3 regions of the Rhodopseudomonas sp. RCAM05734 genome follow, and region 2 is predicted to be linked to each of the others. Evidence: predicted binding sites of a transcription regulator. Region 2 holds the regulator's gene; each other region holds the start of a gene.
What was found. The regulator PhoB, encoded in region 2, activates phosphate uptake and scavenging genes when phosphate is short. The targets are predictions, from matches to a motif close to TGTCATNNANCTGTCAT.
Positions count from the first base shown of each region.

Region 1: a site for PhoB is predicted at 4,478-4,494, ahead of ACUXVA_RS19640 (RNA degradosome polyphosphate kinase). Genes of this name have one in related genera too.
Region 3: a site for PhoB is predicted at 6,906-6,922, ahead of ACUXVA_RS05630 (alkaline phosphatase). Genes of this name have one in related genera too.

Region 1 is NZ_CP199742.1:4,158,293-4,168,111, forward strand. Features, by position in the region: gene ACUXVA_RS19610 (cold-shock protein) at 441-644, shown strand; gene ACUXVA_RS19615 (hypothetical protein) at 773-1,156, opposite strand; gene purN (phosphoribosylglycinamide formyltransferase) at 1,253-1,906, opposite strand; gene purM (phosphoribosylformylglycinamidine cyclo-ligase) at 1,914-2,987, opposite strand; gene ACUXVA_RS19630 (CDP-alcohol phosphatidyltransferase family protein) at 3,156-3,701, shown strand; partial or broken gene ACUXVA_RS19635 (chromosomal replication initiator DnaA) at 3,742-4,420, shown strand; gene ACUXVA_RS19640 (RNA degradosome polyphosphate kinase) at 4,566-6,767, shown strand; gene ppx (exopolyphosphatase) at 6,780-8,285, shown strand; gene rnd (ribonuclease D) at 8,290-9,438, opposite strand; partial or broken gene ACUXVA_RS19655 (protein adenylyltransferase SelO) at 9,550-9,819, opposite strand, start outside.
Region 2 is NZ_CP199742.1:947,404-957,222, reverse strand. Features, by position in the region: gene pstC (phosphate ABC transporter permease subunit PstC) at 1-688, shown strand, start outside; gene pstA (phosphate ABC transporter permease PstA) at 690-1,535, shown strand; gene pstB (phosphate ABC transporter ATP-binding protein PstB) at 1,532-2,356, shown strand; gene phoU (phosphate signaling complex protein PhoU) at 2,382-3,098, shown strand; gene phoB (phosphate regulon transcriptional regulator PhoB) at 3,111-3,815, shown strand; gene ACUXVA_RS04680 (GcrA family cell cycle regulator) at 3,982-4,491, opposite strand; gene ACUXVA_RS04675 (aspartate aminotransferase family protein) at 5,005-6,222, shown strand; gene argF (ornithine carbamoyltransferase) at 6,219-7,145, shown strand; gene ACUXVA_RS04665 (Hsp33 family molecular chaperone) at 7,497-8,501, shown strand; gene apaG (Co2+/Mg2+ efflux protein ApaG) at 9,506-9,819, opposite strand, start outside.
Region 3 is NZ_CP199742.1:1,141,013-1,150,831, forward strand. Features, by position in the region: gene ACUXVA_RS05600 (ABC transporter ATP-binding protein/permease) at 1-1,150, shown strand, start outside; gene ACUXVA_RS05605 (VOC family protein) at 1,214-1,600, shown strand; gene ACUXVA_RS05610 (MAPEG family protein) at 1,601-1,975, opposite strand; gene ACUXVA_RS05615 (pyridoxamine 5'-phosphate oxidase family protein) at 2,097-2,582, shown strand; gene ACUXVA_RS05620 (hypothetical protein) at 2,582-2,803, shown strand; gene ACUXVA_RS05625 (OmpA family protein) at 3,966-4,967, shown strand; gene ACUXVA_RS05630 (alkaline phosphatase) at 5,091-6,851, opposite strand; partial or broken gene argG (argininosuccinate synthase) at 7,088-8,424, opposite strand; gene ACUXVA_RS05640 (phosphatase PAP2 family protein) at 8,509-9,315, opposite strand; gene ACUXVA_RS05645 (hypothetical protein) at 9,399-9,819, opposite strand, start outside.

The DNA.
Region 1 (9,819 bases), 3.2 Mb from region 2:
TCGACCGGCTCGTCGTCACGATACGCGATTGCTGCGGGATAGCTGCAGTACACGAGGCTTGTGCGGCGCGATTGGAAATCGGCTGTGCTGCGATTGCCACAGTCGCGCTCCGGAAATCGCCAGATAATTCAGTGCGATATGACTTTTTGCGCACCGAGCGCCGCAGCGTGTTCGAGTCTGCGGCAAACGCGGCGCCGGGATCCGGCAATAGAGCTGCAGGAGAGTCAGAGGCGGGCATCGCGGCGTGACGATGCTTTCGCCGCCGGCGTCGCCACTTGCTAACGCGCAAATTTCATGTTGGAATTCCTGCACAATCGGATTTAGGCCGTTCGACTGTGCGTTTGATGAAGGACATTCAGCAGACTACCGAAAGCCGCTTGTGGCGTGGCACGCGTTGAGCGTGGCCGCGTCTTTTTTGTAGCTCAACCAGGAGACCGGCGATGCAAAAGGGCACCGTCAAGTGGTTCAACCCGACCAAGGGTTATGGGTTCATCAAGCCGAATGCGGGGGACAAGGATGTGTTCGTCCATATCTCCGCCGTCGAGCGCGCTGGGCTCAGCACCCTCAACGAAAATCAGGTCGTGGAATATGATCTTGTCGAAAACCGCGGCAAGTCGTCCGCTGAAAATCTGAAAGTCTCGTAACTCGTCACGATCCGCGCAAACCACGGCAAGGCGATCGAATGTGATGCGATCCCCGGCGCAAGCCGGGGTTTTTCATTTTCGGGCAATGTTCAAGTACCCGCGATACAGCGAGCGCCCGAATTGCGCGATCAGGCTTTTGTCTTCTTCGCCGCCTTCTTGGCAGATTTCTTGGCGGGTTTCTTGTTCTTCGGGGCAACCGCCTTTTTCGGGACAACCTCCGGCTTGGCTGGAGCGAGCTTCTGCACCGAGGCGGCTTCGGCGGCGAGTCGCACCGACCGCGCGTAGCTGTCGGCCGCGTTGTCGGCGGACATCAGCAGCCGTCTGGCGGCGGCGGTGCCGTGCTCCATCGTCGTCTTGGCGATCTGCTTGAAGCGTTCCCTGGCGTCCTTGTCCTTTGCCTTGGTAGCGAGCGCCGTGAAGCGATCGCGCCGGCTTTTCACGGCTGCCATGAGGCTCTTGTTCTGTTGTTTCGCAATGTTCCGGATTACGACATCCAGATCGGCGTCAGCCATTGTTCATTCCCTTAAGTGCCATCAGGCAATTCGTTGTTATCAACTATGCAATCGCCGGGATCGCTTGGCAATTGTCGCATGCGCGCGCGGGCCGACCTAGACAATGGCCGGCGATATCATCGTGCCGGCAAGGCTGACGCTCCCGACGGTCTTGCACAGATCGCCATCGAGCCGGGCATCGCCGTTTGCAAGCAACCTCAGTGCTTCCGGATAGATGCGGTGCTCGATCGCCAGCACGCGTGCCGCCAGGGTATCGGCGGTGTCGTCATCGGCAACGGCGACGGCACCCTGCATCACGATCGGGCCGGCATCGGTTTCCGGAATGACGAAGTGCACCGTGGCACCGGAGATCTTGACGCCGGCGCGCAACGCCTGGCCATGCGGATCGAGGCCGGGGAAGGACGGCAGCAGCGACGGGTGAATGTTCAGCATGCGGCCGTACCAGCGCCGCACGAAATCGGCAGTGAACAGCCGCATGAAGCCGCCGAGGCAGATCAGGTCGACGCTGCAATCGTCCAGGGCTTGCTGCAGGGTGGTTTCGAAGGCCGCGCGGTCCTTGCCGAAGGGCTGGCTCTCGACCACCCGCGTGGCAATGCCGCGCGCGTTGGCGCTGACCAGGCCGGGCGCATCCGCCTTGTTCGAGATCACGACGACGATCTCGGCGGGAAAGCCGTCAGCCTTTGCGGCATCGATCAGCGCGGTCATATTGGACCCGCGCCCGGAAATCAGGATAGCGACGCGGCGGCGCATCACGGCCTCACAGGGTCAGGTCGAGATGCCCGTCATAAATCACGCGCTCCTCGCCCTCGGTGGCAATGACTTCGCCGAGCAGCGTCACGACTTCGCCGCCCTCGCGGAGGATGTCCATCACCGCCTGCACGGCGTCGGGCTTGACGATGGCGATCATGCCGATGCCGCAGTTGAAGGTCCGCAGCAGTTCGAGTTCGGCGATGCCGCCTTGTTCGGCCAGCCACTTGAACACGGGCAGCACGGTGAGCGCGTTCAAGTCGATGCGGACGCCGAGGTCCTTAGGCAGCACGCGCGGGATATTGTCGGTGAAGCCGCCGCCGGTGATGTGGGCGAGGCCCTTGACGGCGCCGGTCTCGCGGATCGCGCGCAGGCAGGATTTGACGTAGAGCCGGGTCGGGGTCAGCAGCGCACCGCCCAGGGTCATGATCGGCAGGAACGGCGCTTGCGCGGAATAAGCGAGGCCGGAGTTCTCGACGATCTTGCGCACCAGCGAGAAGCCGTTGGAATGCACGCCGGAGGAGGCGAGGCCGATGACGGCGTCACCGGCGGCAATGTCTTTGGTCGGCAACAGCGTGCCGCGCTCGGCGGCGCCCACGGCAAAGCCGGCGAGGTCGTAGTCGCCGTCCTTGTAGAGCCCGGGCATCTCGGCGGTCTCGCCACCGATCAATGCGCAGCCGGACTCCCGGCAGCCTTCGGCCACGCCGGCGATGACCGCTGCGACGGCCTCCGGATCGAGCTTGCCGCAGGCAAAGTAGTCGAGAAAGAACAGCGGCTCGGCGCCCTGGACGACGAGGTCGTTGACCGACATGGCGACCAGGTCGATGCCGATCCCGTCATGCACGCCGGCTTCGATGGCGATCTTGACCTTGGTGCCGACGCCGTCGGTGGCCGCGACCAGGACCGGATCCTTGAAGCCGGCCGCCTTGAGATCGAACAGGCCGCCAAAGCCGCCGATCTCGGAATCCGCGCCGGCGCGCGCGGTGGCGCGGACCATCGGCTTGATGAGGTCGACCAGCCGGTTGCCGGCATCGATATCGACGCCCGCATCCGCGTAGGTGAGGCCTTTTTTCGGGTCGGTCATGGCCGGTTTCCTGGCATTAAGCAAAACGGTGTAATTTCGGCTGGTTACGTCGGATTCCGGTCGCGTGCAATGGCTCGCAAGCAGGCCCGGTATGGACTATGTACAGCGTCAGCCGGTCAGGGCCGCCAAAGCCCGGATTGCGAAACAGACCGAGCCGGGAAGCCCACGTTGAGTATTCCAAACATTATTACGCTCGGCCGCATTCTGCTGGTGCCGGTCATCGTCTGGGCAATCGCCTCCAGCCAGATGGAAATCGCATTCGCAATATTCGTGATTGCCGGGGTCAGCGATGCCGTGGACGGATTTCTTGCCAAGCGCTTCAATATGGCAAGCGATCTGGGCGCGCTGCTCGATCCGCTCGCCGACAAGGCGCTGCTGGTTTCCATCTATGTCGCTTTGGGCATCTGGGGCGCGGTGCCGCGCTGGATCGTCATTCTGGTGGTGTCGCGCGATATCATGATCGTCGGCGCCGTGATTGTGTCATGGTTGTTCGGCAAGCCGATCCCGATGAAGCCGCTGATGGTGTCGAAGCTCAATACGGTGGCCCAGGTGGCATTCGCCGCCTTGGTTCTCGCGGCCCTCGGATTTGGCTTCAAATCGTCCCCTTACGATTTGATTCTAATGGGTTTTGTGACGGTCTTGACCTTGCTTTCGGTGTCCCTCTATCTGGTCGAGTGGATGCGGCATATGAGCACGATCGAGCCAACCCGCTGATCGCCCTGACCGGGCAGGCCGTCAGGCATGGAGTGACTGTGTGACAGGCCGCGTACAACCTCGACGGCTGGCGTTCGCGCTGCCCCATGCGGAAAGCCTGTCCCGCGACAATTTTCTTGAGGGCCCGGCCAATGCGGCTGCGCTCGGCCTGATCGACGAGCTGGCCGGACTGGCCGAACCGCGTGATGCTGCTGGTCGGCCCCGAAGGCTCCGGGAAGAGCCATCTCGCGGCGATCTGGGCGGAAGAGGCCGGTGCCCGCTCGACCGGCGCCCATGCCCTGACCGCCGCTTCCGTGCCCGGAGCTCTCGCCACCGGCGCGCTGGTGGTGGAGGATCTCGACGTTGCCACTTTGGATGAGCGCGCGCTGTTTCACCTACTGAATCTTGCGCGCGAAGACGAAGCCTTCGTGCTGATCACCGCGCGGGTCGCCCCGGCCGCACTGCCGATCGAACTGCGCGACCTGCGCTCGCGCCTGCGCGCGGTGCCGGTAATCAATCTGATGCCGCCCGACGATCAACTGCTGCGTGCACTCATCGTCAAGTTTTGCGCCGACCGGCAACTGACCGTGGACGAAACCGTGGTGAGTTATCTCGCCAGCCGGATCGAGCGATCTTTTGCCGCAGCCCGACAGGCGGTCGAATTGCTCGATACCGAGGCGTTGCGGCGGGGCCGTCCGGTGACGCGCGCATTGGCCGCGGAACTGCTGCGCGACGCCTGACTTAGCCTCCCAGGAGCGCGATGCCGCGCTTGACGGCGTCGCTGGCAAGTTCATCAATGTCATCGAAGTGTCATGTGGTTCGCACATGGTTCGGGCCGATTGCCAGCGCGCCAATACGACCGGAATCGGGATGGATCGAAACGTTATGGAATCGACGCAAGATATTGTTATTGAAGAAAAAAATGGCGAACCCCAACCTGTTGCGGTAATTGCTTCGGGGCCTGAGCGCTTCATCAATCGCGAGCTGTCCTGGCTGCACTTCAACCGCCGGGTGCTCGAGGAATCCGTCAATCCCGGCCATCCCGCGCTGGAGCGGGTGCGCTTCCTGTCGATCTCCGCGAACAATCTCGACGAGTTTTTCATGGTCCGCGTCGCCGGCCTCAAGGCCCAGGTCCGCGAGGGCATCACCGAGCGCAGCCCGGACGGCCTGACTCCGGCGGAGCGGCTGGCGCTGATCAACGAGGCGGTGTCGAAGCTGGCCATCGATCAGCAGGCGATCTGGCGCGACCAGCGCAGCATGCTGGCCGATGTCGGCATCGTGCTGCTCGATGGCAAGGACGCCACCAAGGCGGAGCGGACCTGGATCGAGGACCATTTTCTCCACAACATTTTTCCGCTGCTGACGCCGCTGGCGATCGACCCGGCGCATCCGTTCCCGTTCATCCCCAGCCTCGGCTTCACTATCGCGCTGCACCTGGCGCGCGTCGCTGACGGCAAGCCGATGAATGCGCTGATCCGCATGCCCGGCAAGATCGACCGTTTCATCAGGCTGCCCAGCACCGGGAAAGACAGTGCGGCCCGCCTGATCACGCTGGAGCAGGCCACCGGCCTGTTCATCGGCCGGCTTTTCCCCGGCTATGTGGTCAAGGGGCAAGGCGCCTTCCGCATCATCCGCGACAGCGAACTGGAAGTGGAAGAAGAGGCCGAGGATCTGGTGCGGCTGTTCGAGACCGCGCTGAAGCGGCGGCGCCGGGGATCGGTGATCCGGCTGGAAATCGAAGCCACGATGCCCGCCGAACTGCGCGCCTTCGTGCAGCGCGCGCTGTCCACCAGCGATGACGAGATCCTGCTGGTCGACGGCGTGCTGGCCATGAACGAGTTGTCGCAACTGACGCGCCTCGACCGTTCCGACCTGGAATTCGTGCCCTACGTCCCGCGCCATCCGGAGCGGGTCCGCGACCACGGCGGCGACATCTTTGCCGCGATCCGGCAGAAGGACCTCGTCGTTCACCACCCCTACGAGTCCTTCGACGTGGTGGTCCAGTTCCTGCAGCAGGCGGCGCGCGATCCCGACGTGGTGGCGATCAAGCAGACGCTCTATCGCACCTCGAACAACTCGCCGATCGTGCGCACGCTGGTGGAAGCCGCGGAGGCCGGCAAGTCGGTCACTGCGCTGGTCGAATTGCGGGCACGCTTCGACGAGGAGGCCAACATCAAATGGGCGCGCGATCTCGAACGCGCCGGCGTTCAGGTGGTCTATGGCTTCCTTGAGTTAAAGACCCACGCCAAGCTGTCGCTGGTGGTCCGCCGCGAGGGCGGCACGTTGGCCACTTACGTCCACACCGGGACCGGCAACTACCACCCGGTCACCGCGCGCATCTACACCGACCTGTCCTACTTCACGTCCGATCCGACCATCGGCCGCGACGCGGCGCGGGTGTTCAACTACATCACAGGCTATGCCGAACCGAGCGACATCGAGAAGATGGCGGTGTCGCCGCTGACGCTGCGCAAGCGGATGATTGAGCACATCCAGGGCGAGGCCGCCTTCGCGCGCGCCGGCAAGCCGGGTGCGATCTGGCTGAAGATGAATTCACTGGTCGATCCCGACATCATCGACGCGCTGTACGACGCTTCCAACGCCGGGGTCACGGTTGAGCTGATCGTGCGCGGCATCTGCTGCTTGCGGCCCGGCGTGCCAGGCCTGTCGGAGAACATCCGCGTCAAGTCGATCATCGGCCGGTTCCTCGAACACGGCCGCGTCTATTGCTTCGGCATGGGCCACGGCCTGCCGAGCGCCAAGGCTGCGGTCTATATCTCCTCGGCCGACATGATGCCGCGCAACCTCGACCGCCGCGTCGAGATCCTGTGCCCGCTGCAAAATCCTACCGTTCATCAACAGGTTCTCGAGCAAATCATGGTGGCGAACCTGAAGGATAACGAGCAGAGCTGGCAGTTGTTGCCGGACGGGTCGTCAACGCGTATGAAGGCCGCGAAGGGTGAGGAACCCTTCAACGTACATAGTTACTTCATGACGCATCCAAGTCTGTCTGGCCGTGGCAAATCGCTCAAAGAATCCTCGCCGCGCCGCCTCACGCGCAAAGCCGAGCGTCAGCAGTCGTCGTAAGGAATCCGCTCGGTGACAATCCGCGCACGCAAACGCGAAGCCAGTGTCGCGGTGATCGACATTGGCTCCAACTCGGTGCGACTCGTCGTCTATGAATCGCTGACCCGAAGCCTGGTTACGCTGTTCAACGAAAAGGCACTGTGCGGCCTCGGCCGTGAAGTGCAGACCACGGGTCTGCTGGCCGCCGATGCGGTCGGCAAGGCATTGACGGCGCTGCGCCGGTTTCGCGCACTCTGCAAGGTCATGAAGGTGGGGCGTGTCTATGCCATCGCCACCGCCGCAGCGCGCGATGCCAAGAACGGGCCCGACTTCATCGTCGCGGCGGAGAAGATCTGCGGCTGTGAGATCCAGATCATTTCCGGTCCGCGCGAGGCGAAGCTGTCGGCGCTGGGTGTGATCTCGGGCATCCACAAGCCGAACGGTATCGTCGGCGACCTCGGCGGCGGATCGCTCGAACTGATCGATGTGAAAGGCAATGCCGTACGAACCGGCATCACGCTGCCGCTCGGCAGCCTGGCGCTGCAGGACGCCTCGCAGAAGTCGCCGAAACGTGCCGAGAAGATCGTCAAGTCTGCGCTGATCGGCGTCACGCAGCTGACAGCCGCTCGCGGGCGCAATTTCTATGCGGTCGGCGGCACCTGGCGCGCGCTGGCGCGATTGCACATCATCCAGAGCGGATACTCGCTGAAGGTGATGCACGGCTATTCCATACCGGCAGCGGATGCGCTCAGTTTTGTGCGGCGCGTGCGCCGGCTGGCGACCGCCAACATGCTCGCCAATCTCGAATCCATCGCCGAAGCCCGGCAGCCGCTGCTGGTCTATGCGGCGCTGGTGCTCGAACATCTGATTCTGACGGCGCAGCCGAAGACCATCGTGTTTTCCACCTATGGCGTGCGCGAGGGCCTGCTCTACGAAATGTTGCCCCCCGCCCAACGTGTGCAGGACGGGCTGGTCTGCGCTGCGCAGGCTATGAACGTGCTGCTGTCACGGTCGGCGCGGCATGCCGAGGAATTGAAAAGCTGGACCGATCGCTTCGTCAGGGTCGCGCGCCTCAAGGAAACGCCGGAAGACAAGCGGTTGCGCCATGTCGCGTGCTTGTTGTCGGACACTGGCTGGCGCGCGCATCCGGATCACCGCGGCGAGCAGGCATTAAGTCTGATCACCAACGGCAATTTCGGCTCCATCGACCATCAGGGGCGCGCGTTCCTCGCGCTGTCGGTATTCTACCGCTATGCGGGGCTCAGCGAGCAGAACGAGCCGCCTTTGCAGGTTCGCGCTCTGGTGACGCCGGCACAGATCGAGCGCGCGCGCATTCTCGGCGCGGCGTTTCGCGTGGCGCATCTGATTTCCGCGGCGCGGCCCGGCGTGCTGCCCGCGATCCACTTCACCTCGAAAGAGCGCAAAATGATGCTGGTGTTCGAGCATCGCATCGTCGATCTCGTCGCCGATCGCGTCGGCAGCCGCTTCAAGCAACTGGCGCGGCTGGTCGGGCGGGCCGGGTCGATCATCCGGCGCTGATGGATTAACTCCGGTCGACCCTGACGACGCGGCCTTTTTCGATCGCCAGCGCCAGCCGGCCCTGCTTCAGGGCAAGGGCCGCTTCGCCGAACATCTCGCGGCGCCAGCCGCGCAGCGCGCCGACGTCGGCGTTGTCGTCGTTGGCGATCTGCTCGAGATCGTCGACGGTGGCAATCACCTTGCTGGCCACGGCGTGACGCTCGGAGGTCATGCGCAGCAGCACTTTCAGCAATTCGACGATGGCCGCGCCATTGGTGTTGCCGCGCGGCTTCTCGATCTTCGGCAGTGTCGACGGATCGCGCGCGACGCCGCGCTGCACGGCGGCGACAATATCGGAGCCCCATTTTGAGCGATCAAAACCCTTCGGCAGGGAACGCAGGCTGGCGAGCTTTTCCAGTGTGGTAGGGGCGTGGGTGGCGATGTCGCCGACGGCGTCGTCCTTCAACACGCGCGAGCGCGGCACGTCGCGGCTCTGCGCTTCCTGTTCGCGCCAGGCCGCGACTTCCATCAACACCGCGAGTTCCTTGGGCTTGCGCACCCGAGTCTTGAGGCGCTCCCAGGCACGCTCGGGGTGGAAGTCGTAGGTCTTCGGCGAGGTCAGGACCTCCATCTCCTCGCTCACCCAGTCGCTGCGACCGCGCTTCTTGAGGTCGGCGTCCAGTGCGGCGAACACGTCGCGCAGGTGGGTGACGTCGGAAACGGCGTAATGCACCTGCTCTTCGGTCAGCGGGCGGCGCGACCAGTCGGTGAAACGGTGGGTCTTGTCCGGGCGGTGACCGGTGATGCGCTCGACCAGCTGGTCGTAGGCGATGGAATCGCCATAGCCCAGCACCATGGCGGCGACCTGGGTGTCGAAGATCGGGTGCGGCACGATGCCCGCGCGGTGCCAGACGATTTCAATATCCTGCCGGGCAGCGTGGAATACTTTCAGCACCTTCTCGTTCGACATCAGGTCGAAGAAGGGCTTGAGGTCAATGCCGTCGGCCAGGGTGTCGATCACCAGCGCGTCCTCGGCGCTGGCCATCTGCACCACGCAGAGCAAGGGATAATAGGTGGTTTCGCGCAGGAATTCCGTATCGACCGTGATGACGGGATGCTTGGCGAGCCGTTCGCAGGCGGCGGTGAGCTGTGCGGTGGTGGTAATCAGTTCCATGAACGGTCCATAACACTTTTGCCAAGGCGTTCGGCCGAAACCGCTGTTGAGTCAAGGGTGTTCGGGCAACTTTGATGACGGGGGCGGGGCCGTCACCCGAGCCGGCGCCGGTCAGGTGCCGCAGAAGGTCTCCGATACCCGCTCGCCGGGGAGCGGCGGGTCGGCATAGGCAGCCAGCGCCGGCTGGTCGTTGAACGGGCGGGCCAGCACGGTCAGAAGCTCCTGAAACGGCGCGAAATCGTCATTGTTCACCGCGGCCTGGATCACGGCCTCGATGCGATGGTTGCGCGGGATGAAGGCCGGATTGACCGCCTGCATGGCATTGTGCCGGGCCTCCGCATCCTGCGGCTCTTCGGCAAGGCGGGCGCGCCAGTTGGCGGC
Region 2 (9,819 bases):
TGCCATCCCGGTCGGCCTCGGCATCGCGATCTTCCTCACCGAGCTGTGCCCGCAGTGGCTGCGCCGCCCGATCGGCATGGCCGTCGAGCTGCTCGCCGGCATTCCCTCGATCATCTACGGCATGTGGGGCTTCTTCGTGCTCGGCCCGTTCCTGGCCAACCACGTGCAACCCTTCATGATCAACACGTTCGAAGGCGTGCCGGTCCTCGGCACCATTTTCGCCGGTCCGCCGTCCTATCTCAGCCTGTTCAACGCCGCTTTGATCCTCGCCATCATGGTGCTTCCGTTCATCACCTCGATTTCGGTGGACGTGTTCAAGACCGTGCCGCCGGTGCTCAAGGAGGCCGCCTACGGCGTCGGCTGCACCACCTGGGAAGTCGTCCGCAACGTCGTCATCCCCTACACCCGCGTCGGCGTGATCGGCGGCGTTATGCTGGCGCTCGGCCGCGCCCTCGGCGAGACCATGGCGGTGACCTTCATCATCGGCAACTCGTTCAAGATCTCCGGTTCGGTGTTCGGGCCCGGCACTACTATTTCGGCGGCGATCGCCAGCGAATTCGCCGAAAGCGACGGGTTGCATCAGTCAGGCCTGATCCTGCTTGGCCTGCTGCTGTTCGTGCTGACGTTCTTCGTGCTGTCGGGCGCGCGCCTGATGCTGATGCGGCTTGAGAAGAAGGCGGGCAACTAACATGAACCCGATTTACGCCCACCGCCGGCGGATCGACATGACGATCCGTACGCTGTGCTTCGCCGCCGCCCTGTTCGGCGTCAGCTGGCTGGCGATGATCCTGTTCACGCTGTTCACCAACGGCCTCGCCGGCATCAGCGTGCAGATCTTCACCCAGAACACGCCGCCGCCCGGCTCGACGGAAGGCGGCCTGCTCAACGCCATCGTCGGCTCGATCATCATGACGGTGATCGGCGTCGGCATCGGCGCGCCGCTCGGCCTGCTGGCCGGCACCTATCTCGCCGAATACGGCAAGAACGACCGGCTCACCGACGTGATCCGCTTCATCAACGACATCCTGCTGTCGGCGCCGTCGATCATCATCGGCCTGTTCGTCTATGGCGCGGTGGTGGTGCCGATGGGCGGCTTCTCGGCCTTCGCCGGTGCGCTGGCGCTGGCGGTGATCGTCATCCCCGTGGTGGTGCGCACCACCGAGGACATGCTCGGCCTGGTGCCCAACCCACTGCGCGAGGCGGCCTCGGCGCTCGGCCTGCCGCGCTCGCTGGTGATCCGCCGCATCGCCTATCGTGCGGCCCGCGCCGGCCTCATCACCGGCGTACTGCTGGCGACGGCCCGCGTCGCCGGCGAAACGGCACCGCTGCTGTTCACCGCGCTGAGCAACCAGTTCTTCAGCCTGGATCTCACCAAGACCATGGCCAACCTGCCTGTGACCATCAACAACTTCGTGCAAAGCCCCTACGAATACTGGAAGCAGCTCGCCTGGAGCGGCGCCCTGATCATTACCTTGACCGTACTTGCCCTGAACATTGGTGCACGCATTCTCGGCGCCGAGAGGACAACCAAATGAGTGAGCTTTCGATTTCCACCAGCGTTCCCGGCGTTGCAGTGCCGCCCTCGGCGGTGCAGGGCGACGAGCGGCCCAAGGTCAGCGTGCGCGACCTCAATTTCTATTACGGCGAGCATCACGCGCTGAAGCATATCAACCTCAACCTGATCGCCAACAAGGTCACGGCCTTCATCGGCCCGTCGGGCTGCGGCAAGTCGACCCTGCTGCGCATCTTCAACCGCATGTACGACCTCTACCCCGGCCAGCGCGCCGAGGGCCAGGTCATGCTCGACAGCCAGAACGTGCTCGACCCCAAGCTCGACCTCAATCTGCTGCGCGCCCGGGTCGGCATGGTGTTCCAGAAGCCGACCCCGTTCCCGATGACCATCTACGAGAACATCGCCTTCGGCGTGCGCCTGTACGAGAAGATCTCCAAGTCGGAGATGGACGGCCGGGTCGAGAAGGCGCTGCGCGGCGGCGCGCTGTGGAACGAGGTCAAGGACAAGCTCAACGCCTCCGGGCTCAGCCTGTCCGGCGGCCAGCAGCAGCGCCTGTGCATCGCCCGCACCATCGCGGTGCGGCCGGAAGTGATCCTCTTCGACGAGCCGTGTTCGGCGCTGGATCCGATCTCGACGGCGAAGATCGAGGAGCTGATCGACGAGATGAAGGACGAGTACACCATCGCCATCGTCACGCACAACATGCAGCAGGCCGCGCGCGTCTCCGACTCCACGGCCTTCATGTATCTCGGCGAGCTGATCGAGTTCGGTCCCACGAACAAGATCTTTACGTCGCCGACCGATCGTCGCACCCAGGATTACATCACTGGCCGTTTCGGCTGACGCGCATCGCGCGAGAGGATTGATTATGGCTTTTGAACATACGACGAAGGCATTCGACGGCGACCTGCAGGAACTGACCCGGCTCGTCGCCGAGATGGGCGGACTGGCGGAGCGCCAGATCACCGATTCCGTCGACGCGCTGGTCCGGCGCGACGTCGAACTCGGCTTGCGCGTGGTCGCCGCCGATCAGGAAATCGACCAGATGCAGCGCGACATCGAGGAGCGCGCGGTGCTGACCATTGCCCGGCGCCAGCCGATGGCGGTCGACCTGCGCGAGATCGTCGGTGCGATGCGCGTCGCCACCGACGTCGAGCGCATCGGCGACCTCGCCAAGAACATCGGCAAGCGCGTCAACGCGCTCGACAGCGATTTCCATCCGCTGAAGCTGATCCGCGGCCTCGAGCACATGACCAATCTGGTGCAGTCGCAGGTCAAGGCCGTGCTCGACGCCTATGCCGCGCACGATCTGCCCGCAGCAATGGCGGTGTGGAAGGGCGACGAGGAGATCGACGCGATCTGCACCTCGCTGTTCCGCGAGCTGCTGACCTACATGATGGAAGACCCGCGCAACATCTCGTTCTGCATCCATCTGATGTTCTGCGCCAAAAACATCGAGCGGATCGGCGATCACGCCACCAATATCGCCGAGACCGTGTTCTACATGATCGAGGGCCAGCAGATCCTCGATAAGCGCCCCAAGGGCGACATGACCAACTTCGCCACTGCTCCCGGCAATACGTAAGGTACACCGCATATGAACGCACGCATTCTGGTGGTTGAGGACGAAGAAGCGCTGACCACGCTGCTGCGTTACAACCTCGACGCCGAAGGCTATGACGTCGAGACGGTGGCGCGCGGCGATGACGCCGATACGAGGCTGAAGGAAAGCGTGCCCGACCTGGTGGTGCTGGACTGGATGCTGCCCGGCCTGTCCGGCATCGAGCTGTGCCGAAGGCTGCGGGCGCGGCCCGAGACCAAGGCGTTGCCGATCATCATGCTCACCGCGCGCGGCGAAGAGAGCGAACGCGTTCGCGGTCTCGCCACCGGCGCCGACGACTACATCGTCAAGCCGTTCTCGGTGCCGGAGCTGCTGGCGCGGGTGAAGGGGCTGTTGCGCCGTGCATCGCCCGAGCGCCTTGCCACCGTGCTGGCGTTCGGCGACATCGAACTCGACCGCGACAAGCGCCGCGTCGCGCGTTCCGGCCGACCGATCGATCTCGGTCCGACCGAATACCGGCTGCTCGAATTCTTTCTGGAGCATCCCGGCCGGGTGTTCAGCCGCGAGCAGTTGCTCGACAGCGTCTGGGGGCGCGATATCTACATCGACGAGCGCACCGTGGACGTTCACATCGGCCGCTTGCGCAAGCTGCTCAATCCCGGCGGCGAGCAGGACCCGATCCGCACCGTCCGCGGCGCCGGCTACGCGCTGGATGACCGCTTCGACAAGGCGGCGGAGTAGTTTCTTCGGAGATTTTCGGTGTTCCCCGGACGCGGTGCACTGCGCCGCGTGAGCGGCGTGGTGCGCCGCAGATCCGGGGTCCCGGTTGTTTGCTGGAAAGAAGAAATCGGGATCCCGGATCTGCGGAGCGGCATAAAGGATGCCGCACCGCGTCCGGGAAACCAGACTACCTGATCGGCTTCGGTGCCTGCCGACGGCGGTCGCTTGCCGGCTGGTAGGCGATGCGCGAGTGGTGCGCGCAATAGGGCAGGCTCTGCAGGGCCTTGCCGCCGCAGAAGTAGAATTCCGGATTGCTGGGATCGCCGATCGGCCAGTGGCAGGTCGCCTCGTTGAGCTGCAGCAGGCTCAGCCGCTGCGCCATCGGCACCACATTGTCATAGGTGACCGGATCCGGCTCGACTTCGACTTCGAAGGCGTGGGCCAGCGCGGTGTTGCCGCGGGCCACCGGACGCGTAACCCGCATCATGTGCTGGGCCGGACGCGCCTTGCGCGGACGCGGCGCCGCCGAGGTCGGGCTCTTGGCACGGCCGGACAGGCCGAGGCGGTGGACTTTGCCGATAACCGCGTTGCGCGTCACATTGCCGAGCTCTGCGGCGATCTGGCTGGCCGACAGGCCGCCTTCCCAGAGCTTCTTCAGTTGCTCGACGCGATCGTCGGTCCAGGTTATTACCGTCATCGCACTCTTCCCTTCGTGTCGCGCCGGCCGATGTCAGGCAGCGCAGCGACTCCAGCGTCACAAAAATCCCTGCAGTCCGAATCCCTTAGCGCTCGCCGGGCGCAAAAATTGCGACCGGACGTTTACGCCGAACACTGGACCGTAGTGGAACACAATCGCGCACGATATGTCGTACCCGATAGATCAGAAGCTACAATATGCCGTGACTCTGGCGCAAGAGTCAGGCATCGCGCGTCCACATCCTTGTGCTTGCAAAACAGAGAAATCGGTTTTTTGTGCGATTCTGTCATCAGGGAAACGCACCCGGACTCCAATAGTTGCCTCGATCGTCGGGGCCGTCACCGGAATACTACGGGGTTTCCGCGGTGCGCCGAGGTTGACAGCCACCGCCGTCACCATAGAATAATGCCCACGTGCCGCCTGGAAAGGCGGCACGTTTCGTTTCCGGGGTAGGTTGTCCGATCTCGCACAGGCGCGTTCGCCCAGTCACCCGAAGTTCCGATCGGATTGGTTATGACCAAGAGCGCAAGCACGTCTCATTTGCTGCCGGTATTTGCCAGGGCGGATCTCGCCTTCACCTCGGGCGAGGGCGTCTGGCTGACCGCGATCAACGGCGAGCGCTATCTCGACTTCACCAGCGGCGTCGCGGTGAATTCGCTCGGTCACTGCCATCCGCATCTGGTCGCCGCCCTGCAGGAGCAGGCCACCAAGCTCTGGCACATGTCGAACCTGTTCAAGAGCCCGGACGGCGAGCGTCTCGCCGCGCGTCTGTGCGAAGAGAGCTTTTCCGACTACGTGTTCTTCGCCAATTCCGGCGCCGAGGCGATGGAATGCGCGATCAAGATGGCGCGCCACTATCATTTCTCCAAGGGCCAGCCCGAGCGAACCCGCATCATCACGTTTGAAGGCGCGTTCCACGGCCGTACCCTCGGAACGCTCGCCGCCACCGGCGCTGCAAAATATCTCGAAGGCTACGGCAAGCCGCTCGAGGGTTTCGACCAGATGCCGTTCGGCGACATCGAGGCCGTCAAGAAGGCCGTCGGTCCCAACACCGCCGCCATCCTGATCGAGCCGCTGCAAGGCGAAGGTGGCGTCCGCGCGCCGTCGCATGCGTTCGTCCGGGCATTGCGCGAGCTTTGCGACGAGAGCGGCATCCTGCTGATCTTCGACGAGGTGCAGACCGGCATGGGCCGCACCGGGTCGCTGTTCGCCCATCAGCGATTTGGCGTCACGCCGGACATCATGTCGCTGGCCAAGGCGCTCGGCGGCGGCTTTCCGATCGGCGCCTGCCTGGCCACCGCGGAAGCTGCGGCCGGCATGGCACCGGGCTCACACGGCTCCACCTTCGGCGGCAATCCGCTGGCGGTGGCTGCGGCCAATGCGGTGATGGACGTGATGCTGAAGCCGGGCTTCTTCGATCATGTCAACCGGATGTCGCTGCTGTTCAAGCAGAAGCTGGCGTCGGCGGTCGATAGCTTCCCCTCGGTGATTTCCGAAGTGCGCGGCGAAGGCCTGCTCATCGGCCTCAAGGCGGTGGTGCCGTCGGGCGATCTGGTGGCAGCTTTGCGTGACGCAAAACTGCTGACGGTCGGCGCCGGCGAAAACGTGGTGCGCTTCCTGCCGCCGCTGATCGTCAACGAGGCTGAAATCGAGGAGGCCATCCAGCGCCTCGAGACCGCCTGTGTCGCGCTGTCACCGTCTGCCGCGCAGCAGCAGGGAGCCGCGTCATGACCAAAGCGCTGCGGCATTTCCTCGACCTCAACGAGGTGCCCACCACGGAACTGCGAAAGATTCTCGATGCCAGCGTTGCCATCAAGGCGAAGCTGAAGAGCAGCGACAAGCGTGACCGGCCGCTCGAGAACAAGACCCTGGCGATGATCTTCGAGAAGCCCTCGACCCGCACCCGTGTGTCGTTCGAGGTCGGCATGCGTCAGCTCGGCGGCGAGGTGGTGATGCTGACCGGCGCGGAAATGCAGCTCGGCCGCGGCGAGACCATCGCCGACACCGCGCGCGTGCTGTCGCGCTTCGTCGACATCATCATGATCCGCATCCTCAGCCATGACTCGCTGCTTGAGTTGGCCGAATTTGCCACCGTGCCGGTGATCAACGGCCTGACCCGGAAGTCGCACCCCTGCCAGGTGATGGCCGACGTCATGACCTTCGAGGAGCATCGCGGGCCGATCAAGGGCCGCACCATCGCCTGGACCGGCGACGACAACAACGTGCTGATGTCGTGGGCGCACGCGGCGGAGCGCTTCCAGTTCAGGCTCAACGTGGCGACGCCGCCGGAGCTCGCGCCGAAGAAGCCGTTCCGCGACTGGATCAAGGCGACCAACGCGCCGATCGTGCTCGGCACCGATCCCGACGCCGCGGTGCGCGACGCCGACTGCGTGGTCACCGACACCTGGTTCTCGATGGGCGACAAGGACGGCGAGACCCGCCACAACCTGCTGAAGCCCTACCAGGTCAATGCACGGCTGATGGGCCTGGCGAAGCCCGATGCCATCTTCATGCACTGCTTACCGGCGCATCGCGGCGACGAGGTCACCGACGAGGTGATCGACGGCCCGCAGTCGGTGGTGTTCGACGAAGCCGAAAACCGCCTCCACGCCCAGAAGGGCATCCTGGCCTGGTGCCTCAACGCGGTGGCGTAAGGCGAAGCTACAGCCGATCTAGTTGTTTGCCGGTGCGGTTCTATCGTCCCCTCTCCCCCGCGCGCGGCGCAGCCGCGCGAAGGTGGGAGAGGGTGGCATAGGCGGCCTTCGGCCGCCGTTTTTCGAAATAACGCCGATGCGAAGCATCGGCTATACGAAGTCCGCGACGGGAGAGGGGGCGACGCCGCACACTCTGCAGAAGCGGCCCCCTCTCCCGGCCGCGCTGGCGCGCGTCCACCCTCTCCCGCCTGCGCAGCTGCGCTGCTTGGGGGAGAGGGGAAGGAAGAGACGCGCCACTTTTTCCCGCCGCAAAACCTTTCGATCCGGCCCCATCGCCCCCAAATAGGCTCCATGACCTCACAATCCCCCGAATCCCGAATCCTCGTTGATCCCCCCGTCCGAGCGCCTTCCGCGGTGCCGATCGATGACGCGGTGCTGCCGTTCGAGGTGTCGCCGCTCGATCTGCGCGGCCGGCTGACCAGGCTCGGCCCCGCGCTCGACGAGTTGCTCGACAAGCACGATTACCCCGCACCGGTCGCAAAGCTGCTCGGCGAGGCGATCGTGCTGACCACGCTGCTTGGTTCCGCACTGAAATTCGACGGCCGCTTCATCCTGCAGACCCAGACCGATGGTCCGGTGTCGCTGATGATCGTCGACTTCCAGGCGCCGGATCGCATCCGCGCCTATGCGCGCTTCGATGCCGAGAAACTGGTGCCCGGCCTCACCACCGGGCAATTGCTCGGTAAAGGCCACATGGCGATGACCGTCGACCAGGGGCCGGATATGAGCCGCTATCAGGGCCTGGTGGCGCTCGACGGCGGCAACCTCGAAGACGCCGCACACGAATATTTTGCGCGCTCGGAGCAGATCCCGACCCGCGTGCGGCTCGCCGTCGGCGAGGAATGGCGGACCGGCGAGAACGGACCGATGCATCGCTGGCGCGCCGGCGGCATGCTGCTGCAGTTCCTGCCGAAGGCGCCGGAGCGCGCGCAGCGCGATATCTCCGGTGGCGATGCGCCGGAGGGCGTCGAGCTCGACGTGCCGCCGGAGGATGACGCCTGGCTGGAAGGCCAGTCGTTGATCGCGACGGTGGAAGATATCGAGCTGATCGATCCCGACCTGTCGGGCGAGCGGCTGCTGTTCCGCCTGTTCAACGAGCGCGGCGTCCGCGTGTTCTCGTCGCTGCCGCTGCGGGCGAAGTGCTCGTGCTCGCGCGAGGCGGTGTCGGCGATGCTCAACAACTTCGCGCCGCAGGACCGCGCCGACATGGTCAAGGACGACAAGGTCGTGGTGACCTGCGAGTTCTGCAGCTCGGTCTACGAGTTCACCCCCGCCGAGGCCGGCGTCGAGTCGTAGTCGCCGCCATCCGGAAGCGCCATCCGCCGTTGTCGCCGGGACGGGCCGGAGCCCTTGTTCCCGTGGAGGCGACCTTCGTTTCCCGGGCGCGCAGCATCGCCGACAGTGCTGCTGAGCAGACCCGGGACCCGGATTCTTGGTGTCACCAAGCTGGGCCTCGGATCTGCGGTGCGCCACGCCGTGCTTGCGCGGCGCAGTGCACCGCGTCCGGGGAACGGCCCGAACTCGAATTGCGATATTTTTTCCTAACATCCTCTTGACGATCATCAGTGTAGGTTTATAATCCAGTGCATCCTGTCCCACCGAGAGGGGCGTATCGCGTCGTCACGGACGCGGGAGGGGATGCGGTGGACGCGGCAGCGTCAGGCGCGGAATTCGGTTCAGGGCTCGCCAGAATGGCCAGTGAGAACCGGAGGAAGCGCAGACGACAGCGCTGGCGCGGACGGCAAAAGCGTGAGGTCTCGATGCCCCGCGTGGCATCAAGCCCCTCCGGAGAGCCCTGGCCTACCGGGCAGGGACACATCCTCAGGAGGGCGCGACGGCGACGAAAAACCGGGTCGGCCGCCGGAGAGCAATGCCATAAGCCGTTAACACCATCGCGCGCGGAACGCCGGATCAGTCCGGTGTGACCGTGGCAAGCCTTGTGCGCTTTCTATCACTGCGCACAAGCCCATGGGTGCATCGGGCACCCGGCGTTCCGCGCGCCTTCTCGCTTCGGGAAGGCGGGAATGCAGCACACCCCGGACGCGCCAGCGTCGCGGGACTGCGAACATATGGCTGTTTGACAATTGAATCTGAGAGCAGAGCGGTCTCGTGTCCCGGGCGCGCTGCAGCGAAGGCGATGCGCAGCATCGCCGCCACGTTGCGGCGCAGAACTGGGACCGTCCGAGGCGCCGGCGTTCGTGACGGCCCCGGATCTGCGGCGCACCACGTCGCCAAAAGGCGGCGCGCTGCACCGCGTCCGGGGCACGTGAGCCCGGAGCGTTGCACTGCATCCGGAGACGCTAATTCAGCACGCGCTTGTGGTCGGGGCTGTCGAGGGAGAAGGCGGGGACGTCGATTTCGAACGGCTCGCCGGTGTCGGTGACCATCTGGTAGCTGCCGGCCATGAAGCCGGAGGCCGTCGGCAGCGGCACGCCGGAGGTGTATTCGAAGCGTTCGCCGGGGGCGAGCACCGGCTGTTCGCCGACCACGCCCTCGCCGCGCACCTCTTCCATCCGCCCGGCGGCGTCGGTGATGACCCAGTGCCGGGTCTTCAACTGCACGGTTTCGGCGCCGGAATTGGTGATCACCACGGTGTAGGACCAGAAAAAACGGT
Region 3 (9,819 bases), 190 kb from region 2:
GGAGTATCGCTACGCGCTGACGCGCGTCCGCGAGAACGGCGAGAGCATCGCGCTGCTCGGCGGCGAAGAGGAAGAACGCGCCGGCATCGACAAGACCTTCGGCAATACGCTGCGCCAGTGGGCCCGCCTGGCGCACCAGCACATGCGCACCACGCTGGTGTCGCAGGGATCCGGCCTGATCGCGCCGGTGGTCCCGCTTCTACTCTGCGCGCCAAAATTTCTTGAGGGCAGCATGTCGCTGGGGCAGGTGATGCAGGCGGCCAGCGCCTTCACCATCGTGCAGGCGGCGTTCGGCTGGTTGGTCGACAACTATCCGCGGCTTGCCGACTGGAATGCCTGCGCGCGGCGCATCGCCTCGCTGATGATGTCGCTCGACGGGCTGGAGCGCGCCGAGCGCGGCGATGGCATCGGCCGCATCACGCGCGGCGAAACCACCGGCGACACCGCGCTCAGCCTGCACGATCTCTCGGTGACCCTCGACGACGGTACCGCCGTGGTCGGCGACACCGAAGTCAAGATCGAGCCCGGCGAGCGCCTGCTGGTGGCCGGCGAGTCCGGCACCGGCAAGAGCACGCTGGTGCGCGCCATTGCCGGTCTGTGGCCGTGGGGCGGCGGCAGCATCAATTTCCATCCCGACCGCCGGCTGTTCATGCTGCCACAGAAGCCCTACGTGCCATCCGGCACGCTGCGCCGCGCCGCCGCCTATCCGGCTGCCGCAGAGGATTGGAGCGTCGAGGAGATCGGCCGCGCGCTCGACAAGGTTGGGCTCGGCCATCTCAAGGAGAAGCTCGAGGAAGACGCGCCATGGGACCAGACCCTGTCCGGCGGCGAGAAGCAGCGACTGGCCTTCGCACGGCTGTTCCTGCACAGCCCCGATATCATCGTGCTGGACGAGGCGACCTCGGCGCTCGACGCCAAGAGCCAGGACAAGATGATGGAGCTGCTCACCGAGGAACTGCCCAACGCGACCGTGGTCTCCGTGGCCCATCGCGAAGAGCTCGAAGTCTTCCACAGTCGCAAGATCGTGCTGGAACGTCGCAAGGGCGGCGCCAAGCTCGTCAGCGACATCGAGCTGGTGCCGCGCAAAAGCAAGCGGAAGCTGCTCGGCCGGTTTCTGCGGGGCCGCAAGGCACCGACGAAGGCCGCGTGATTGCCGTTGTCTGTGGGGCGGGAATCGACTTAGGATTTCGGTTCAGAAGCGAGGTGGTTGCTGATGCTCGACCATATCGGTTTTTCGGTTTCCGACTACGAGCGTGCCAAGGAATTCTACGTCCGTGCGCTGGCGCCGCTGGGCTATGGCGTGGCCATGGAAGTCACCGAAGAGGAAACCGGCGACTATGCCGCCGCGGGCTTTGGCGCCAATGGCAAGCCGGATTTCTGGATCAGCGGTCAGGGCGCGATCAACATTCCCGTGCACATCGCCCTTGTCGCCAAGGATCGCGCCACGGTCGATGCGTTCTATCAAGCCGCGATGGCTGCGGGCGGCACCGACAACGGCCCGCCCGGCATCCGCGCCCATTATCATCCGAACTACTACGGCGCCTTCGTGCGCGATCCCGACGGCCATAACATCGAAGCCGTCTGCCACGCGCCGGCGTAGCTACTTGAACGCCGGCAGCACGAAGATCGCGATGTTGACGAACAGCGCTCCGGCATAGGCCATCGAGCGCAGGCTGGGCTTGTCCGCGACATAAAGCAGCCCGTGGGCAACGCGGAAGGCGATGTACAGCACCGCGAGCCAGTCCACCACGCCCGGGCTGGCGCCGAAGCTTAGCGCCGCCATCACCGCCACGGCGAAGAACGGAAAATTCTCGTAGGCATTCTGGTGCGCGGCATAAGCGCGGCGCTTGGCGCCGTCGAGCCGGTCCGCGTCGTCGCGCGGCGCGTTGTTGTCACGCGATCCCGATTTGGCATAGCCGACCCAGACCAGCGGCAGCAGCGCCGCAATCAAAATACACCAATAGGCAACCGGCATTGCACCCTCCCCTGCTTCATCCATGTGATGCGAGGTTCCTTGATCGCTGTCAAACGATGTTCGCGGAACCTCGTCGCCGCCGCGCCGTTATGCCTCCGACCGTCACAGGAGAATGCACATCATGGCCACCGACACCGCCGCCGACATCGACCGTACCTGGGAGTTGATGAAGAAGATTGGCTTCGCCATGCTGGTAACCCATGACGGCGACAAGTTGCGTGCCCGACCGATGGCCGCGCATGTGGATCGCGACGCCAACACCATCTATTTCCTGACCGATGCCCGTCGTCACAAAGACGAGGAGATTGCACGCAATCCCAACATCAATCTGTCCTTTGCGGACGCTAGTGACCAGAAGTATGTCTCGGTCACCGGCACCGCCGAAGTCTCCAATGACCGGGCCAAGATAAAAGAGCTGTTCTCGATGCCGGCAAAAGCCTGGTGGGACAGCGCCGAAGATCCCAACATCCGCGTGCTCAAGGTCACCCCTGACGATGCGGAGTTCTGGGATTCGCCGGGCTCGGCAATCAGCTATGTGAAGATGGCGGCGGCGGCTGTCACCGGCACGCGGCCGGACATCGGGACCAACCGCAAGGTTGCGATCTGATGGTCGGCCCGGTCGAGGACCCGCCCATCCAACCTGGCAAGCCGACGGAGCCGCCGCAGGAACAGCCGCCGGGAAATCCGCGACCCGAAATTCCTCCTCCGGTCCGCGAGCCCGGCGAGCCGCAACTGCCGGACGAATTGCCGGGCTATCAGCCTGAGGAAATTCCGGAGCGCGGACCCGACATCAATCCCGGGCCGCCCGAGCAACCCGCGACGATGTAGTTCGGCATGACAAGCGACGGCCTGAATGCGCAATGAACGAAGCGCATTCGGGCCGTTGTCATATCAGAAATAAAAGCTGACCGCGTCGGATGGGGTGCCACACTGCGGCCTTACCATTGTCAGTTGATTGCTCGCTGCGCCGGTGTGCGACCACCAGCGCTCGTTAGAATTTTCCAGAGGACTTCAGTTCATCATGACAAAAATTCGCCTCGTACTACTGGCCACGACAGCGCTCAGCGTTGCGTCGTTCGCAGCACCCGCTTTGCATGCGACGCAAACCGATGCATCGTTTGTAGTTGCACAGGCCGCGCCACCGGCACCCGAGGGAGAGCCGAAAGGTGAACCGAAGGCACCTCCGAAAGCCCCGCCGGCTGCAGCACCGCGTCCTGCTGCTCCTCCGGCTGCTGCGCCGCCGCGCCCTGCCGAGGCACCGCGTCCCGCACCACCGGCAGCCGAACGTCCGCCTGCGCCTGCCGCTGCGCCGGAACGCCCCAAACCGCCAGCGGCCGAGCCGCCGCGTCCTCCTGCGCCGCCGGCCGCCGAGCGCCCCGCACCGACGCCTCCGGCTGCGGAGCGTCCGCGCCCGGTGACACCGCCCGCCGCACCCGAACGTCCAGCTCCGCCCGCCGCGGCGCCCAAACCTGCGACGCCAACGCCACCCGCTGCACCGACGCCGCCCGCCGCACGGCAGACCCCGGCTGCAGTCGCGCCTGCTGCCAAGCCTGAAGCTCCTGGTGCCAAACCAGCAGCCCCCGCTCCCGCCGCCGCTGCGCCCGAACCCGATCGCCCCGCACCTGGTGCCGGCCGCCCCGGACGTCCCGGTGAGCCAGAGTCCGGTCGCCCCGAGCGCGACCGCAACGGCCCGCGCGGTCCTGCAGGGCCGAATGGCGCAGCCGCACCTGCTCCCGGCACGCCGGCGGCAACCGCTCCCGGCACCCCTCCCGCGGCTCCTGCAGCGCCGAACGCTGCCCCGCCAGCGCCGGCTGCTCGTACGCCTGGTGCGCCGGCGACCGCTCCAGGTGCGGCAGCTCCTGCAGCACCCAGCGCCGTTGCGCCCGGTGCCGCAGCGCCGGCCGCGGTAGCACCCGCCGCGCCTGCCGCAGGGGCGCCCGCCGCCGATCCCAGCTTCCAGCAGCGCCGCGAGCTGCAGAAACAGTCGACGTTGCCGCCCGGCGCACCGGTAGCGCCCGTTGCACCGCCCGCCGCAGCGCCGATCCCGGCGGCGCCCCCGCCGGCCCAGGCACTGGCTCCGATCGCGCCGGGTGCTCAGGCTCCAGGTCCGCGCAACATCACCGAATTCCGCGGCCAGCGTGTCGAGCGTCGCGAGGGCGGACGTACGGTGTTCACCGAACCCGGTCGCATCATCGTGCAGGATCCGAACGGGCAGTCGTTCATCCGGCACGACGAGATGGATCGCTTCCGCTACGGCGCACGCGATATTCGCGTCGAGCGCGACGGCGCCGATTCCCGCACGATCGTGATCCGTCCGGATGGATCGCAGATCATCACCGTCACCGGCCGCGACGGCCAGCTGCTGCGCCGCATCCGCCGCGACGACCGGGGCCGCGAGGTGATCATCATCGACAACACCTATCGCGATCCCCAGGCGATCGGTGGCTTCTATGTCGACCTGCCGCCGCCGGTGATCCGCATCCCGCGCGACCGCTACATCGTGGAGTCGGAAGATGCATCGCCGGAGCTCATCTACGACACCATGCTGGCGCCGCCGGTGGAACGCGTGCCACGACGCTTCTCGCTGGACGAGATTCGCTACAGCCCGTCGGTGCGGCAGCTGATGCCGTCGATCGACCTCGACACCATCAACTTCGCAACCGGGTCGTGGGATATCGCCCCCGACCAGGCGGCCAAGTTGCAGGCCATCGCGGACGGCCTCAACAAGGCGATCTCGCGCAATCCGAAGGAGGTCTTCCTGATCGAAGGTCACACCGACGCGGTCGGCTCGGACGTCGACAACCTGTCGCTCTCTGACCGTCGCGCCCAGGCCGCCGCCGAATTGCTGACCCGGCAGTTCCAGGTGCCCGAAGAGAACCTGACGTCGCAGGGCTATGGCGAGCAGTATCTGAAGGTGCCGACGGACGGCCCGGAACGCCGCAACCGCCGCGTCACCATCCGCCGCATCACGCCGCTGCTAAACGGCGGATAGGCGTCATTGCCGCCGCCGCCGGCCGGCATCGCGCCGCCACGCTGATCGGCTGGATTAAGAAAATGGCCGGGAGCAATCCCGGCCATTTTTATTTTGATAGTTGAAAGGCAGAGCCGGAAAAAGTCAGCGCTTCTCCGCCAGCCCCAGCGCATCGGCGATCACGCGAAACACCTCGGTATTATCCATCGATCCATGCACGCGATCGCTGCCCGGTCCGGTCGCGGTGAGGATGACGTCCTCGCCGGAATGCACGCTGGCATTCATCATCGCCGGCAGGTTGCCGAGTCGTAGCACCGCACCGGGCACATCCTTGTATTTCGCATTGGCCTTGAAGCTGCCGGGCGTGTCGCCCTTCTCGGTGGGCTCGTTGGGATTGTCGAGCTTGGGACGCAGCGTCTCGTAGTGATCGGGGATGCTCGCCGAGAAGATCGCCAAGCGGCGGCTGACGTCGACCCGCGAAGGATAACCGTCAGCGTCGGGAGCGGGATAGTTCGGGAAGCCGGCCTTTTCGTAGACGCCGACGCGCTCGCGCAGCGGCGTGTTGGGCAGCGCAGCCATGTCATCATTGACGGTGCCGACCAGGCTGTTCGGATGGTTGTGATCGGCGACCACCAGGATCAGCGTATCCTCGCCGCGCGCGGTCGACCAGTCGCGCGCCAGCCGCACAGCATTGTCGAGCATGATGGTGTCATAGACCGCGCGCTCCATGTCGAGGGCATGGGCATATTTGTCGATCAGGCCGGATTCGACCATCAGGAAGAAGCCGTTGTCGTTACGCGACAGGATGTTCAGCGCGCCCTGCAATTGCTCGGTAAGATCCGGCTGTTCCGGATTTTTCCTGACCCCACCGCCTTTCAGGAACTTGCGGTCGAGCACGCCGTCCATGTTGCCCGGCGCGAACAGGCCAAGCAGTTTGCGCGTGTCGGGTTTCGCCGCCAGCGCGTTGAGTTCGGGCGCGGTCGCCGCGAACGGATAGCCGGCGTCGCGGAATTTCGCGATGTAGTCGAGGTCATCCTTGCGCTTCGAGGCATCGTTGGCCTGCGGCAGGAAGTTCGCCGCGCCGCCGCCCATCAGCACATCCGGCTTCGCGGCGAAGAACTGCTCGACGATCTGGTCGTAGGCAGCGCGGCGGCGGGTATGCGCCACCATGGCCGCCGGCGTGGCGTCCTCGATCTCGGTGTTGGTGACGATGCCGATGGCCATGTCGCGCTGCCGGCGGATCACGCTGGTGATGGTCTCGACGCGCGGATCGTCGAACGGGTTGGCGGTGCGGTCCGCATAGACGCCCATCGCGTTGACCGCGGTCTTGTGGCCGGTGGCATAGGCGCAGGCCGCATTGGCAGAATCGGTGATGATCGAATCCGATCCTGCCGTCGCCACGAAAGCCATGTGCGGCATGTCGTCGATGGCCAGCTTGCCGAGGCTCTTGCCCTCGCTGATGCCCTTCGACAGCAGCCGCGCGCCGATGCGGTGCGCCGGCGACAGGCCGTCGCCGATGAACAGGATGACGTTCTTCGCCTTGCGGACGCCGGTGCCGTACACGTTCCAGGCGATGGAGCGGCTGGTCGTGCCGTCGCTGACCTCGATCGTGTAGGCCCCGGGCTTGCTCAGCGCGACGTCGCGCAGCAGCAGCGCCGACTGTTCCTTACCATCCTCGCGCGCGATGTAGGTCGCAGCCTTGCCGAACGCGGTGGCAACGTCTGCGCCGTTGACGGTGACCTTGATATTCCCGGCGTCGACCGGTCCGGGGAATTCCACCTTGAAGTCGAAAGTCGCGCCGGCAAGGATATCGGCGCGGTCTATCGGATAGATGGTCTGCGCGGCGAGCTGCGAAGCGCTGGACAGCAGCAGGGCAAACGCTGCGGCGGCAACGGGATACTTCATGATGGAGGCCTCAAGCGCCCGTCACGGGCGGGTGGCCTCCATTACGACGGCCGGATAACGGGTCAATGACGGAGCTGGAGTCAGTTCGCGGTGGTCGTTCCCCGGACGCGATGCACTGCGCCGCGTCTTCGCGGCGTGGTGCGCCGCAGATCCGGGGTCCAGCTTGCTGCAAGAAAAGATGGGTCCCGGATCTGCGGAGCGGCACTTCGCGCCGCACCGCGTCCGGGACACGATCCTCAGCTCTTGTCGTTATCCAGCTTCGGGATGCTGGAGCCCTCGCCGGCGCTCAGCAGGCCGGCCTTGGCGTAAAGGTCCAGCTTGGCGCGGGTGTCGCTGATGTCGAGGTTGCGCATGGTGAGCTGGCCGATGCGGTCGCCCGGCGTGAACGGCGCGTCCTCGACCTTTTCCATGCTGAGCCGCTCCGGCGCATAGGTCAGGTTCGGGCTCTCGGTGTTGAGCAGCGAATAGTCGTTGCCGCGGCGCAGTTCGAGCGTGACTTCGCCGGTGATGGCGCGCGCGACCCAGCGCTGCGCGGTCTCGCGCAGCATCAGGGCCTGCGAGTCGAACCAGCGACCCTGATACAGCAGCCGTCCGAGCTTCATCCCGCTCATGCGGTACTGCTCGATGGTGTCTTCGTTGTGGATGCCGGTGACGAGGCGCTCATAGGCGATGTGCAGCAGCGCCATGCCCGGCGCTTCGTAGATGCCGCGGCTCTTGGCCTCGATGATCCGGTTCTCGATCTGGTCGCTCATGCCAAGGCCGTGACGGCCGCCGATCGCGTTGGCCTCGAGGAACAGAGCGACGGGATCGGCGAAGGTCTGGCCGTTCAGCGCCACGGGCTGGCCTTCGACAAACCGCACCGTGACGCGCTCGGCCTTGACGACGCAATCGTCGCGCCAGAACGGCACGCCCATGATCGGCTTGACGATCTGGATGCCGGTGTTGAGGTGTTCGAGATCCTTGGCCTCGTGCGTGGCGCCAAGCAGGTTGCTGTCGGTCGAATAGGCCTTTTCGGCGGACATCTTGTAGGCGAAGCCGTGGGCGGTCATGAACGCCGACATTTCGGCGCGACCGCCCAGCTCGTCGATGAACTGGTCGTCGAGCCAGGGCTTGTAGATCTTCAGGTCCGGATTGGTCAGCAGGCCGTAGCGGTAGAAGCGCTCGATATCGTTGCCCTTGTAGGTCGAGCCGTCGCCCCAGATATTGACGCCGTCTTCCTTCATGGCCGAGACCAGCATGGTGCCGGTCACCGCGCGGCCCAGCGGCGTGGTGTTGAAATAGGCGATGCCACCGGTCGAGACGTGGAAGGCGCCGGCCTGGATGGCGGCGATACCTTCATGAACCGGCTGCGAGCGGCAATCCACCAAGCGGGCCTTCTCGGCGCCGAACTCCATGGCCTTGCGCGGAATCTCGTCGTAGTCGGCCTCGTCGGGCTGGCCGAGGTTCGCGGTATAGGCGAAGACGCGAGCGCCCTTCTGCTTCATCCACAGCAGCGCGGCGGACGTATCGAGCCCGCCGGAGAAGGCGATACCGACGTTTTTTCCTGGGGCAGGCTCTTCAAGATCGTGATCATCGAACGTCCAATCGGGGCAATTTCTGCCGCCAGCGATAGCCCGGCCAGGCAAAGCGCGTCAACGCGGCATCGCAAGCGGCCTGCTCAATCGTGATGCTGCTCGGTGATCCGGTCGACGAAGGACGGCTTGGAGGGCCTGCGGCCACCCAGCAGGCGCCGCCGCCAGGCATAGCTTGGCCAGGCCAGCTTGGTCAGTTCGGCATCGATGCCCTCATCCGTCAATCTTGTAGAGGGCCAGCGGTAGATGTAACCGTGGATCAGCCAGATCACCAGGAAGGTCACCAGCCCGGCAATCGCCACGTCGGTGAAGAAATGCCCGCCGAACGCCACTCTGAGGCCACTGGTCACCGCGCCGAACGCTGCGGCGGCCACATAGGCCACCGGCCGCCAGGCGGGTGGCGTCAGGGCGGCGGGCGCGAAGGTCCAGAATGCGGTGGCGCCCTCGCCCGAGAAGAACGAACAGTTGCGGCCGCATTCGCCGGTCGGATCCCACCACGCCTTGAACTGCCACGGACCGCTGAATTCGCTCACCATCACCGGCCGCGGCCGGCCCCAGTGGCTCTTGAAGGTCAGGTTGGTGAGGATGCCGGCAGCGAGGATGATGGTGACCAGCAGGAACATGACGGTGCGGCCGGGGACCAGCAGCTTGCGATTCGGCCAGATCAGCTTGACGAGCAAAGCGACGATGGACGGCAGAACGAAGGCCCAGCAGATCCACATGGCTGCATCGCGCGCGAATGCGGCCAGCGCATCGGATTTCAGCGGAAATGACTTGGTGGCGGGGTCGTAGAACAGCGCCGCCAGCTTCAGGTCGAGTTCCGGATGGAGCCCGAAGGTCAGTCCGACGACGAGGCAAAGCCCAAGCGCAATGAAGAGTCCGGTCCGGTTCATGGCGGGCGGTTTAGCCGACGAGGGTGCAGATGAAAAGGCTGCGAAATGTCATCCTTCGAGGCCGTCGCACCTGCGGCGGCGCCTCAGGATGAGGGCGGGGCTGGCGGCTGCGGCAAAACGCCCCTCGGCTGCCGCCAGCGGCCGGCATTGCGACCGGCGATCACCCAGTAGATCAGGCCACCAACGATGCTGGCCCCCGTCATCACTTCGAGGTGACGGCGAACGATGCCGTCGAAATGCAGTGTCGCGGGATCGAAGGGGATCAGGCCGAGATAGCAGGCAAGACCCACCACCGCGCCGCCGATCGCATAAGCCAGCGCGCTGCGCACGTCGAAGGCCTCGGTGATGACAACGATCACCAGCGCCGGCAGCAGCGCAAATCCGCTGACGAAGATAAAGCCGAAGCCGAGCAGAACATTGAGCGCGTCGGGATCGAAGCCGCCGGTGTCGAGTGCGCTCATTTCCGGAAATAGGATCGCACAGACGACAATGCCGCCGGCCACG